3 regions of the Variovorax sp. CCNWLW186 genome follow, and region 2 is predicted to be linked to each of the others. Evidence: predicted binding sites of a transcription regulator. Region 2 holds the regulator's gene; each other region holds the start of a gene.
The links. The regulator HrcA, encoded in region 2, represses chaperone genes, less so after heat shock. The targets are predictions, from matches to a motif close to TTAGCACTCNNNNNNNNNGAGTGCTAA.

Region 1 (4,509 bases), on a different contig from region 2:
TGCATACGGCCTCGGAAAGCTCTGTAAAATTCTTGCTCGTAAAATCAAACAGACTCCCGTCACCGGTCACTTCCGCCAGCATACGAATCCTAGAAAGCACCTTTTCGAGATTGGGGTTCGGAAGTGTTTTTTTTATTTCCAAATAAACCGCTGACTGTTCTTTTTTCAACCCGTCTAGAACGAGCTTTTCGAGACCCGCAATATTAGGTATAAGCGGCTGCCAGTTGCCATGAGTACCAACATTAATACTCACCGGAGCGCCCGCACCCAACAATATCCCAATCTTCTTTCGGCCATTTGTGGCGAGCTGCCTAAACCCAAACATATGTTGATCTGGATTGTGGGCCGCGTTTTCCATAGATTTTTCGATTTAACAAGCAAGATTAGAAGGAAGGCAAGCAGACTGGCGTGTTGCAAGAAATTACCGTTTAATCACGCTATTTACATTTTTCCAAGCGGTCAATCGGGGTTAACTCTTGCCTCTCCTGTGCATTTGGTCCGTGCAGGTATGAAGGATGAAGATGTATCGGCCGATGCAGATAGGCTTTGCTTTGAGCGGTGAGCCGCTGCGTCATTCGGATCTTCCAGCATCAACTGTTAGCGGTGCGACGCCCCCCTCCTCGACCTCCGGAGGAGCTGCGTTGAGTTCGACGCGAGCTTTGCGCCGCCTTCGGCTGCAGGCAGACGGACGGCCGCCCTCCACGCACGAATGAGAGCTGAGGGCTAGCACCGCCAAGGTTCTGCAGGCGGGTGTGTGCACGTTGACCATTCGGCAAGCAGGCGCTGGCAAGCCGATTCCTCTTTTCGCGCAAAACACTGGATAAATTCACAGATCGTGATAGCCGGGAACTTGCGTGCCCAGAAAACCGTCCTATGCGCTCCCCCCATCGGCGGCTCTCACGCCCACTGAACGGCGATCTCAATTCAGAAGTCAGTGAGAAGAGTTCGAGAGTCAGTGAGAATCGACACCGACAGCTTTGGCTATCGACCCGATAGAAACTTAGGGGGAACCCTTGGCTTAGCACTCCCTCTAATCGAGTGCTAATATGCCCAATACAAAGGAGTTTCCCCTGATGACCACGCTGTCTGGAGCCTCTGCCAACCAGCTCGCCGTCGCCAATCCATGGTCGATGGTGCCGCCGCTGGGCAACCTGGATGCTTATATTTCGGCCGCCAACCGCCTGCCGATGCTCACGCTCGAAGAAGAGCAGGGCTTCGCACGCCGTTTGCGCGACCACAACGACCTCGAAGCGGCCGGTGCGCTGATCCTCTCGCACCTGCGCCTCGTGGTGTCCATTTCGCGCCAATACCTGGGTTACGGGCTGCCTCACGGCGACCTGATCCAGGAGGGCAACGTCGGCCTCATGAAGGCCGTGAAGCGCTTCGACCCCGACCAGGGCGTGCGGCTGGTGAGCTACGCCATGCATTGGATCAAGGCCGAGATTCACGAGTACATCCTGAAGAACTGGCGCATGGTCAAGGTCGCGACGACCAAGGCCCAGCGCAAGCTGTTCTTCAACCTGCGCTCGATGAAGCAGGGCTTCAAGGCCGACTCGGCCGCGGCCGACAACGGCACGCACCGCGACACGCTGAGCCCCGACGAGGTGTCGCAAATGGCGACCCGGCTCAACGTCAAGCCCGAAGAAGTGCTCGAAATGGAAACCCGCCTGTCGGGCGGCGACGTACTGCTCGATCCGGGTCCGTCGGACGACGGCGATGAAGCCTTCGGCCCGATCGCCTACCTGGCCGACGCCACGCAGGAACCGACCGCCCTGCTCGAATCGCAGCAGCGCGACCGGCTCTCGAGCGACGGCATCGCCACGGCGCTCGAGGCGCTGGACGAACGCAGCCGCCGCATCGTGGAAGAGCGCTGGCTCAAGGTCAACGACGACGGTTCGGGCGGCATGACGCTGCACGACCTGGCAGCGGTGTACGGCGTGAGCGCCGAGCGCATTCGCCAGATCGAAGTCGCGGCCATGAAGAAGATGAAGAAGGCGCTGGCCGACTACGCGTAAGCCTCGCTCGGCTCTTCGACTAAAAAAGCGCGGCCATGCCGGGCTTTTTCATTCATTCACGCCTGCTTAGAAAGCGTTCGCAGCGCCCGCTTGGCGATGTACCGGGTTGCCGGCGTGTCCGACTCGTCGGTCCAGCGCGTGCAGAGCCGGTCGACCCACTCCGGCTGGGTCTTGCTCGCGTCGTTGAGCCAGTTGGCCACCGAGTTCTGCACATAGCGGCTGGGGTCGGCGCGCAGCGGCTCGATGAGCGGTAGCGCGCGCCAGGGCTCGGCCTTGAGCGCCTCGATCTGCGCGCACCACACGCCGCGCGGGCGCGTGAGCTCGCTGGCAAAGCGGCGGATGTTCGGGTCGGCATCGGCTGCCCAGGGCTGCAGCAGCACCAGCGATTCGTCGAGCGAGCCGATGACGGCTTCGCGCACCGCCATCCAGGCGATTTCGCGCACGCCGAAGTGCGAGTCGGCGGCAAAGCGGCGCACCGCCTGCAGCTGCGCCGCCAGCGGCAACCCGGAAAGCGCCACCCACTGTGCGGCCCAGCAGCGCGCCACGTCGCTGGCGTGCGTGGCCAGCCGGTGCGCGACAGCATCGCGCTCGGCATTCAGCGCCGCCAGGTCGTAGAGCGCACGCGCAATGTGGCCGTGCCGCTGCATCGGTTTGAAGGCGCCGAGCATCGCGAGCGTGTCGACCAGCCGCTCGCTTGCCGGATCCAGGCCGATATGGCCCGCCACGCTGCGCGCCAACTGCGGCAGCCCCAGCGCCAGGAATTCGTTGAGATTGACGGTCTCGAGCAACCCGTCGTTCAGTGCGCGCAGCACTTCGGGCGGAATGAGCGCGATGCGGAACGCGCCCTTGCGCGTCTTCAGGTGATCGACCGGGGCGAAGGCAACAACGGCAGCGTCCATCGGCTGGTTCAATGCCCGTTCAGGCCTTGAGCAGCGCCTTCACGTCGGACACCATCGGCGCCACGCCGGTGCCGTAGCGTGCGTAGAGGCGCACGCGGCCTTCGGTGTCGTAGACGAAGCTGGCCGCCGAATGGTCCATCGAGTAGCTGGTCGGGGTCTTGCCCTCGACCTTCTTGTAGTAGACCTTGAAGTCCTTGGCGACCGCGGCGAGCTGCTCGGGCGTGGGAATCAGCGCGACGAAGGCCGGGTCGAACGCCCCCATGTAGGCCTTGAGCACTTCGGGCGTGTCGCGCGCCGGATCGACCGTGACGAACACCACCTGCAGCTTGTCGCCGTCGCTACCGAGCTGCTGCTTGACCTGGGCCATTTCGGTCATGGTGGTGGGGCACACATCGGGGCACTGCGCGTAGCCGAAGAACAGCACCACCACCTTGCCCTTGAAGTCGGCCATGGTGCGGACCTTGCCGTCGGCGTCTTTCAGCGAAAAGTCCTTGGCGTAATCAGCGCCGGTGATGTCCACCGCGTTGAAGCTCGGCTTGGGTTCGCTGCAGGCCGAAAGCCCCAGGCCGAGAGTGGCGGCAGCACCCGCCCACCCTGCACTGCCGACGATCAACTTGAGAGCATTTCGCTTGTTCATGGATACGGACATTTCGATCAGCGGAGATAGTGGTCGACGAGCAATGCCGCGAACAGCACGCTCAGGTGAATGAGCGAAAACCGGAAGGTCTTGCGCGCCAGCGTGTCGGAGTAGTTGCGCCAGAGCGCAAAGGCATAGCCTGTGAAGCCGATGCTCACGCCCACCGCCACGGCCAGGTAGAGCCAGCCGCTCATGCCGTAGATGAAAGGCATGAGGCAGGCCGCGAACAATATGAAGGTGTACAGCAGCACCTGCAGCCGCGTGAACTCGTTGCCGTGCGTCACGGGCAGCATCGGCAGCCCGGCCTTGCGGTAGTCCTCGACACGGTAGAGCGCCAGCGCCCAGAAATGAGGCGGCGTCCACAGGAAGATGATGAGGAACAGGATGAGCGCCTCGGGGCCGACCTCTCCGGTCATGGCGGCCCAACCCAGCACCGGTGGCATCGCGCCCGAGGCGCCGCCGATCACGATGTTCTGCGGCGTCAGCGGCTTGAGGATCACGGTGTAGATGACGGCGTAGCCGACGAAGGTCGCAAAGGTCAGCCACATGGTGAGCGGGTTGACCTTGAACCACAGCAGCGCCGAGCCGGCCACGCACAGCAGCGCGGAGAACACCAGGGCCTGCAGGTCGCTGAGCTGCCCGCGCGCGGTGGGCCGCCAAGCGGTGCGCTTCATCTTGGCGTCGATGCCCTTCTCGACCAGGCAGTTGAACGCCGCCGCCGCACCCGCGACGAGCCAGATGCCGGCGCAAGCCAGCAGTGCGCGCTGCACGTCGGGCCATGTCGGGGCACCGGGTACGGCCAGCACCATGCCGATGAGGGCACAGAAAACGATCAGCTGCACCACGCGCGGCTTGGTCAGCGCATAGAACTGGCGCAGCACATTGGCGGTGCTCGCCTGTTCCACGGAAATCGGCGTGCTCACGCGGTAGCCCCCCTCTGGTTGTCTTGCAGGGCGCC
Region 2 (4,509 bases):
GAGCGGCCGCAAGGTCGGCACGTAATGCGGATTGGGGAGCATGCGCACGTCGAACACGTAGTCGGCGTCCAGCGGCACGCCGCGCTTGAAGGCGAACGATTCGAACACCAGCGTCAGCGCGCTTTGCGGCGCGGAGATCAGCGCCTTGATGTAGCTCTGGAGCTGCGCCGGCCGTATCAGGCTGGTGTCGATCACGTCGGCGCCGTCGCGCAGGTCGGCCAGCAGCTCGCGCTCCAGTTCAATGGCTTGTATCAGCGCGCGCTCCTGCTCGGGCGCGTCGGTGCGGCCCTCCTGGCGCGACAGCGGGTGCCGCCGACGGGTTTCCGAATAGCGCCGCAGCAGGGCATCGGTGGTGGCGTCGAGAAACAGCGAACGCAGCGAAACACCGTCGTGCCGCAGCGCCTCGAGCTGCTGCGGGACGATCGGCAGCGACACGCCGCTGCGCACGTCCATGGCAATGGCAACGCGCTTGGCTTCCTGTTCGTGCTGCAGCGCGATGAACGGCGTCAGCAATTCGGGCGGCAGGTTGTCGACGCAGTAGTAGCCCGCGTCTTCCAGTGCATGCAATGCGACGGATTTGCCTGAACCCGACATGCCGGTGATGAGCACCAGATCGAGGTTCATCACAGCGTCGCCGACGTCTTGTGGCCCAGCATTTCGCGGGCATGCGCCAGCGAAGTGTGCGAAACCTTCTCGCCGCCGAGCATGCGGGCGATTTCCCGGGCGCGGTTCTCGTCGTCCAGGCGCGAAACGCCGCTTTCGGTGCGCGGGCCGTCCTGGCCGGCCGCGGCCGTCTGGCGCTTGGCCACCACCAGGTGGTGATCGGCGCACGCAGCCACTTGCGGCAGGTGCGTAACGGCCAGAACCTGGCGGTCGCGCCCGAGCTGCTTCATGAGGCGCCCCACGGTCTCTGCAACAGCGCCGCCCACGCCGGCATCGACCTCGTCGAAGATCAGCGTTTGCGCGGCGCCAAGCTGGCTCGTGGTGACCGCAATGGCCAAGGCAATGCGGGAAAGCTCGCCGCCCGAAGCCACCTTGCCGATGGGGCGGGGCGTGCTGCCCGGATGGCCGCTCACCAGAAAAGCGACGTCTTCGAGCCCGGCGCGGCCCGGCTGCGCGAGCGGCTGCAGTTCGACCTCGAAGCGGCCGCCCTGCATGCCCAGCCCCTGCATGGCTTGTGTGACCGCTTCGGACAAGCGCGGTGCGGCCTGCTTGCGAGACTTGGCGAGCGCCTTGGCTTCCTTCATGTAGGCCTGCTGCGCAGCCTGTTCGGCGCGCTCCAGGCCTTCGAGGTCGCTTTGTGCGTCCAACGCCTTCAACTCGGCTTGCCATCCCGCCAGCAGCGCGGGCAGGTCGTCGGGCGTGCGCTTGTAGCGGCGCGCCAGCGACATCCACAAGCCCATGCGCTCGTCCAGTTCGGCAAGGCGCTGCGGATCGGCCTCTGCGTCGCGCAGGTAGCCGTGCAGCGAATGCGCGGCGTCTGAGGCCTGCGCCACGCTGGAGGCCAGCACTTCGCCGAGCGCGCGGAATTCGGGCTCGATGTGCTCGCAGTTCTGCAGCAGCGTCACCGCGCGCGAGAGCGCCGCCAGGGCGCCGTTGTCGTCGTCTTCGAGCGCCTGACTTGCGCCCTGCGCCGCGTCGATCAGCGCCTGCGCGTTAGAGATGCGCGCGTGGTTGGTCGAGAGCTCTTCCCACTCGCCTTCGGCGGGCGCCAGCTTCATCACTTCGGCAATCTGCCATTGCAGCCGTTCGCGCTCGCGCTGCAGAGAATCCTGCGCGGAGCGCGCATTGTCGAGCGCCGAGATCGCCTGCCGCCAGCCGTGCCAGGCTGCGTCGAGCGCATCGGTGCGCACGCCGGCATAGGCGTCGAGCAGGCCGCGCACGGCCTCGGGGCGCGTCAGGCTTTGCCATGCATGCTGGCCGTGAATGTCGAGCAGGCGGTCGCCGAGCTCCCGCAATTGCGTGGCCGTGGCCGGGCTGCCGTTGATCCAGCCGCGGCTGCGGCCTTGCAGGTCCACCGTGCGGCGCAGCAGCAGAGCGTCGCCGGATTCGAATCCGCCTTCGTCGAGCCAGGCCGCGAAGGCCGGGTCGGCATCGAATTCAGCGCTCACGTCGAGGCGCTCGGCGCCCTCGCGCACCGCGCCTGCATCGGCGCGATTGCCCAGCGCCAGCTGAAGCGCGTCGATCAATATGGATTTGCCCGCGCCGGTTTCGCCGGTGAGCACCGTAAAACCGGCGGACAGGTCGAGTTCGAGTGATCGCACGATCACGAAGTCGCGCAGTGCGATGCGTCGCAGCGCCATCTCAGGAGCCCCCTTCGTTCCAATGTAGTTTCTTGCGCAGCGTGTCGAAATAGCTCCAGCCGCGCGGGTGCAGAAAGCGAACCCGGAAGTCGGAGCGCCGCACCACCACCCGGTCGCCAATGGCGAGCGAAGCCAAGGACTGCATGTCGAAATTGGCGCTGGCGCCGCGCCCCGACACCAGTTCGATCACGATCTCGTCGGCGTCGGGCAGCAGCACCGGGCGGTTCGACAAGGTGTGCGGTGCAATGGGCACCAGCACCCAGCCCGGCACCGCCGGGTGCAGCAGCGGCCCGCCGGCCGACAGCGCATACGCCGTCGAGCCCGTGGGAGACGCAATGATCAGCCCGTCGGCGCGCTGGTTGGCCACGAAGTGCCGGCCCACGGAAACCCGCAACTCGACCATGCCCGAGGTGGAGTCGCGGTTCACCACCACATCGTTCATTGCCAGCGCGTCGAAAACCGACACACCGTCGCGCATGACCTGCGCATGCATGAGACTGCGGTGGTCTTCTTCGTATTCGCCGGCCAGCATGGGAATCAGCGTGGCCTGGTAGTTGTCGAGCGGAATGTCGGTGATGAAGCCGAGCCGGCCGCGGTTGATGCCGATCAGCGGAATGCCGTAGCACGCCAGTTGCCGGCCAATGCCCAGCATGGTGCCGTCGCCCCCGACCACCAGGCCCAGGTCGCAGCGCTGCCCGATTTCTTCTACGCTCAGCGCCTCGTAGCGGCCGCCTGCGATGGCGTCCGCAGCGGCCTCTGCAGCAGCGGATTTTTCGACGAAAACAGTGCACCCTTGCGATTCAAGGAAGGCGCCGATATCTTCCATGACGCCGTCGCGCGCGTCCGCTTGCGCCCGGGCGCCTGAAGCCTGGTATTTGCCGATCAGGGCGACGTTGCGAAAGCGGGAAGTCATGTACAAATTACAACACTAAAATCTTGCAATGCTGGACGACCGTGCCAAGTTGCTCCTCAAGACTTTGGTGGAGCGTTACATCGCCGAAGGCCAACCGGTCGGGTCGCGGACTTTGTCGCGCGCGCCGGGGCTGGACCTTTCGCCCGCGACCATCCGCAACGTCATGTCGGACCTCGAGGCGCTGGGGCTGATTGCAAGCCCGCACACCTCCGCCGGCCGCATTCCCACGGCCCGTGGCTACCGGCTTTTCGTCGACACCATGCTCACTGCCGAGCGCGAGCAGATGAGCGCGCCGAGCCTGGCGCCCGACCAGCCGCAGAAGGTGATAGCCAACGCGGCCAGCCTGCTGTCCAACCTGTCGCAGTTCGTGGGCGTCGTCATGGCGCCTCGGCGGGCGTCAGTGTTCAAGCAGATCGAGTTCCTGAAGCTTTCCGAGCGGCGGCTGCTGGTGATCATCGTCTCGCCGGACGGCGACGTGCAAAACCGCGTGATCTTTCCCGAGGCCGACTATTCGCAGTCGCAACTGGTCGAGGCGTCGAACTACATCAACGCCCACTATGCGGGGCTGACCATCGAGCAGGTGCGCGACCGTCTCCAGTCCGAGGTCGAAAAGCTGCGCGGCGAGATTGCGGCGCTGATGCAGGCGGCCGTCAAGGTCAGCTCCGAGGTGCTTACCGAAGCGCAGGAAGACGACGTTGTGATCTCCGGCGAGCGCAACCTGCTCTCGGTGACCGACTTCTCCAGCGACATGGGCCAGCTGCGCCGCGCCTTCGAACTGTTCGAGCAAAAGGCGCAGCTCATGCGGTTGCTCGACGTGTCGAGCAAGGCAGAGGGCGTGCGCATCTTCATCGGCGGCGAGAGCCAGGTGGTGCCGATCGAAGAGCTTTCCATCGTCAGCGCCAACTACGAGGTCGATGGGCAGGTCGTGGGCACCCTGGGCGTCATCGGCCCGACGCGCATGCCTTACGAGCGCATGATCCAGATCGTCGACATCACCTCGCGCCTGGTCAGCAACGCGCTGAGCCACCGTAAGTAAGGCGCACGGCGAATAGAATCGGGGTCTCTCGTGGGCCGTTAGCTCAGTTGGTTAGAGCAGCGGACTCATAATCCGTTGGTCGATGGTTCAAGCCCATCACGGCCTACCACTTGCATTCATTTCTCAGCTGGTCCGGTTTGGGCCAAAAATGGATGCTATAATCGATAGCTGTGCGGCTGTAGCTCAGTTGGATAGAGTACTTGGCTACGAACCAAGGGGTCGTGGGTTCAATTCCTGCCAGCCGCACCACTCTCTTA
Region 3 (4,509 bases), on a different contig from region 2:
CTTCGACGACGTCGAGTTCGCTTTCGAGCGACTTGCCGTCTTCGACAGTGATCACGCCTTCCTTGCCGACCTTGTCCATCGCGTCAGCGATGAGCTTGCCGATGGTTTCGTCGCTGTTGGCCGAGATCGAGCCGACTTGTGCGATTTCCTTCGACGTGGTGGTGGGCTTCGAAGCCTTCTTCAGCTCTTCGACCAGCGCCGTGACGGCCTTGTCGATGCCGCGCTTCAGGTCCATCGGGTTGATGCCGGCGGCCACGTACTTGAAGCCTTCGCGAACGATGGCTTGAGCCAGAACCGTGGCGGTGGTGGTGCCGTCACCAGCGTTGTCGCTGGTCTTCGAGGCCACTTCCTTCACGAGCTGGGCGCCCATGTTCTGGAGCTTGTCCTTGAGTTCGATTTCCTTGGCGACCGACACACCGTCCTTGGTGACGGTGGGGGCGCCGAACGAGCGCTCGAGCACCACGTTGCGGCCCTTGGGGCCCAGGGTCACCTTGACTGCGTTGGCGAGGATGTTGACACCCTCGACCATGCGTGCGCGGGCTTCACCGCCGAAGACTACGTCTTTTGCTGCCATGTTTTATTTCTCCGAAAGGGGATGGATGGATTACTTATCGACGACTGCGAACAGGTCGTCTTCCTTCATGACCAGCAGTTCGTCGCCACCGACCTTGACGGTCTGGCCGCTGTACTTGCCGAACAGGACGCGATCGCCGACCTTGACGGTCAGTGCGGTCAGTTCGCCCTTGTCGTTGCGCTTGCCCGGGCCCACGGCCAGGACTTCACCCTGGTCGGGCTTTTCGGCGGCTGCGTCGGGAATGACGATGCCGGAGGCGGTCTTGGTTTCGCTGTCAACACGCTTGACGATCACGCGATCGGCCAAAGGACGAAGTTTCATTGCATCTCCTGGATAAGAAACGGGGTTGTGGTCGGGCGCCGGGCGGGGAGACCGGCGGCCCATCGGCTGGAATCGAGGCTTGTTAGCACTCGTCAGCAGCGAGTGCTAATCATAAGGGCAATCGGTGGAGTTTCAAGGCCCCGGGGCGCAGCCGTCGGCCCCGCTCGCCTATTCCGGCGCGTGCGCAAGCACGAAGGAGAGCGACGCCAGGTGCTCCACCTTGTCGGTCTTCGCAGGATCTGCCGGCGGCGTCGACAGCACGGCGGTGATGACGTTCAGCCCCTGGTTGCGCACCTTGATGACCACGGTGCCGTCGGCGCCGCTTTCGATCGGCTTCGCGTCGGGATCGTTGACGAAGTCGGCCAGCACCAGGGCGCCCGCCACGGGTTTTCCTTTGTAGAGCACGCGCAGGCGCAGGTCTTGGCCGAGCTTTTCGGGCAGCGTGGAATCGACCGGGACGATCTGCAGCGTGTGCCCTGGCAACGGCGGCAAAGCACCGCGCAGCGGGCTGCGCAGATGCACCGCGTATTTGAGGTTGTGGCCGCTGGTGAGCGCGCCCGGAACTTCGTCCTTGCCCTTCTTGAGCCATTTGCCTTCCGGCGTCTTGCTCCAGGTGCCGTTGTCGAGCACGGCTGCGACGATGGCGGGTTTCTCCTTGGTGTCCACCACCAGCAGGCGCCCGCTCACGTCCAGTGCCGTCGATACGGGGTTCGCGGACGCGTCGTAGGCGGTGACGGCGGCGATCAGCGGCTGCCGCTTGACCGTGTCCAGATCGTCGGCGCCTTCGCCGTAGATCAGCGCGAGTTCGCCGGAGCGCTGGGCAAACCAGATGCCGTGCGCCTGCGCGCCGGCCGAGCAGAGTACGGCCGCCGCCGCGAGGGTGGCCAGGGCGGCAATTCGGTGCGGTTTGTTCATCAGAGGTCCAGTTTCAGGCTGGCGACGACACTGCGTTTCGCACCTGGGATCACGTACAAATTGCCCCAAGAGGCGGTGTAGAAGTTCTTGTTGAACAGGTTGTGCACGTCGATCGACACGCGCGCGGTCTTGTTGATTTGCCAGTAGCTCACCAGCTTGACGGTGGTGTAGGCCGGCAGGGCGTAGGTGTCGGCGTTGTTGCCCGAGCGGTTGCCGACGTAGTTGATGCCGGCGCCCACGCCATAGCGGCTGCCGTTGGCCAGCGCATCTTCGCGAATGGCAAACAGGCCGGCACTGGTCCTCGGAATGTTCGTGATGCGTGTGCCGGCCGCCAGCGTGGCGTCTTTGGAGATGCGGGCGTCGACGTAGGCGAAATTTCCGCTCACCCGCCAGTTCTTGTCGATCTGGCCATAGACGTCGGCTTCGAAGCCGCTGCTCTTGACTTCGCCGGCGGCCACGGAAAAGCCGGGCGTGTCGCTGGCCGTCAGCACGTTCGTCTTCTTGATGTCGAACACGGCGAAATTGGCGCCCAGGCGCTGGTCCCGGGTCTGCAGCTTCACGCCGGCCTCGAGGGCGGTGGAGTGCTGCGGATCGAATGCGCGGCCGTTCTTGTCGGTGCCGCTGTTGCCGCGAAACGACTTGCCGGCAGACACATACCAGGAGCTCCAGTCGTTCGGCAGATAGGTCAGGCCGGCGCGCGGCGAAACGGCATCGTGCTTCTGGGCGCTGTTGCGGTTTGCGACACGGTCCTCGATGCTCTGCCTGTAATGGTCGTAGCGGGCGCCCACCAGCAGCTTCCATTGCGGCGAAAGGCTGATCTGGTCCTGCACGAAAACGGCGCTCGCGCGCTGGTGCTCGTCTGTACTGGAGGTGAGCGACGTGAGCGGCGGCTGGGGCTTTCCATACACCGGCTGGTAGATATCGATCGGGTAGCTCCCGGAGCGAAGGATCTCGGTGTTCATCCACAGCCTGGAGGCTTCCACGCCGATGAGCAGCGTGTGGCCCAAGGTGCCGGTCGTGAACTTTCCTTCCAGTTCCGCCTGGAAGGAGGTGTCGCGCGACGGCAGCTGGCGCCAGGTGGCGCGGCGGTTCAGCGTCCGGTTGTCGGCCGCGAGCGATGTCGCTTCGGTGTAGTTGCCGGAAGAGGTGCTTTCCTTGTAGCTCGCACCCACGCGCGCGCGCCAGTTGTCCGACAACTGGCGGTCCAGCGTGAGCTGGTGCGTATTGCTGGTGAGCGTCATGTTGCCGTCGCCGGGCTCGTTGAGCACGCGGTCGCGGGGCAGGGTGCCGAGCACGCCGCGCACGTTGATCAGCCCGCGGTCCAGCGGCGTCTTCGAACGCAGGAACTCGGACTCGTAGTTGAGCACCGTCTTGTCATCGATCACCCAGGTCAGCGCCGGCGCCACCAGGGTGCGCCGGTTGCTCAGCAGATCACTGCGGCTGTCGCCTTCCTCCACCGCCATGTTCAGGCGGTAGGCCACGCTGCGGCCCAGCGCGCCGGTGCTGTCCAGCGTGCTGCGGCGCAGGCCCTGGCTGCCGATGCTGAAGTCGGCCGTGTTGCGGCGCGTGAACTCCGGCTTCTTGGTGACGATGTTGATGGTGCCGCCGGGCTCGCTGCTGCCGTAGACGGCCGAGGCAGGGCCCTTCAGGAATTCGAAGCGCTCGACGGTGGCGGTGTCGCGCGGCGGGTTGTAGCCGCGCGAGCCGGGAAAGCCGTTGACCAGAAACCCCATGTCGGTGCTGCTGAAGCCGCGAATACCGAAGTTGTCCCAGGTGCCGCCGAAGTCATTGAGGCGCGTGATGCCGCTCACAAAATCCACCGTGTCGGCCAGGCGCCTCGCACCCATGTCTTCGATCAACTGGCTGGAGACGATGCGTACCGATTGCGGCACCTCCCGCACGGGCGTGCTGGTGCGCGTGGCGCCGCTGCTGGTCGTGGGGTTGTAGCCGCCGGATTCCGGCTCGGCCACCACATGCACTTCGGGCAGCGATGTGCTCGCAGGGTCTGACGGTGAGCTGGCGGTGCCTTGTGCTGTGGAGAGTGAAGAAATGGAAGCGAGGGGGAGCAAGGCGAAGGCGATGCGTGACGACCGGGTGCGAAATCCCATTGAGAACTTTGTAGTGCGTTTGAGTGGAGTTATTGAGAACAAATCTCATTCTCCATTGTAGATGGCGTGGATGGCCGCCCTTGGCCACCGCAGCCTCTGCAGCGCGCTACAGCTGGTCTGTCGGCACGAACCAGGAGAACAGCAGCAGCTGCAGGCGCGTGAGCAGGCTGGAATCCGGCTCGCTGTCGAGCACCTCGTTGTCCACATCGCCGGTGCCGATCCATTGCACGTTCTCGCCATCGGGCATGAGCACCACGCGATAGACGCCTTCGATGTCGTCCAACTGATAGGCGTACAGCAGCGCCTGGCTCAATTCAAAGCTGCGCACGCGAACGCCGAATTCGGTGTTCAGCCGCGCCGAGCGGGGATCGAGGTTCATCGAGCCGAGCAGCACCCATTCCCGGTCGACCAGGGCAAGCTTGGCGTGAAGGCGCCCGCGCGCCTTCTTGAGCAGCGTGCGGAACTGGCGGTTGCGCTTGAGCTGCTGGGTGCTCACCTCGTACAGGTTCACGCCCAGCTTCAGCATGTCGACCCGGTAGCGGTTGTAGTTGATGTTCACCAGCGGCTCGTCGCTGTCGGCCAGCGAATTGG

Region 1: the regulator HrcA is predicted to act here: its motif matches at 1,019-1,045, upstream of rpoH (RNA polymerase sigma factor RpoH).
Region 3: the regulator HrcA is predicted to act here: its motif matches at 978-1,004, upstream of V9K97_RS05905 (co-chaperone GroES).

The regions. Positions count from the first base shown of each region.
Region 1 is NZ_JBBCBO010000007.1:15,585-20,093, forward strand. Features, by position in the region: gene V9K97_RS10525 (SIR2 family protein) at 1-358, opposite strand, end outside; gene rpoH (RNA polymerase sigma factor RpoH) at 1,074-2,015, shown strand; gene V9K97_RS10535 (DNA alkylation repair protein) at 2,072-2,914, opposite strand; gene V9K97_RS10540 (SCO family protein) at 2,934-3,551, opposite strand; gene cyoE (heme o synthase) at 3,569-4,474, opposite strand; gene V9K97_RS10550 (COX15/CtaA family protein) at 4,471-4,509, opposite strand, start outside.
Region 2 is NZ_JBBCBO010000014.1:116,194-120,702, reverse strand. Features, by position in the region: gene rapZ (RNase adapter RapZ) at 1-624, opposite strand, end outside; gene recN (DNA repair protein RecN) at 624-2,303, opposite strand; gene V9K97_RS17890 (NAD kinase) at 2,305-3,216, opposite strand; gene hrcA (heat-inducible transcriptional repressor HrcA) at 3,245-4,252, shown strand; tRNA gene V9K97_RS17880 (tRNA-Ile) at 4,285-4,361, shown strand; tRNA gene V9K97_RS17875 (tRNA-Arg) at 4,425-4,501, shown strand.
Region 3 is NZ_JBBCBO010000003.1:346,336-350,844, forward strand. Features, by position in the region: gene groL (chaperonin GroEL) at 1-574, opposite strand, end outside; gene V9K97_RS05905 (co-chaperone GroES) at 605-895, opposite strand; gene V9K97_RS05910 (DUF4198 domain-containing protein) at 1,064-1,810, opposite strand; gene V9K97_RS05915 (TonB-dependent siderophore receptor) at 1,810-3,918, opposite strand; gene V9K97_RS05920 (phospholipase D family protein) at 4,025-4,509, opposite strand, start outside.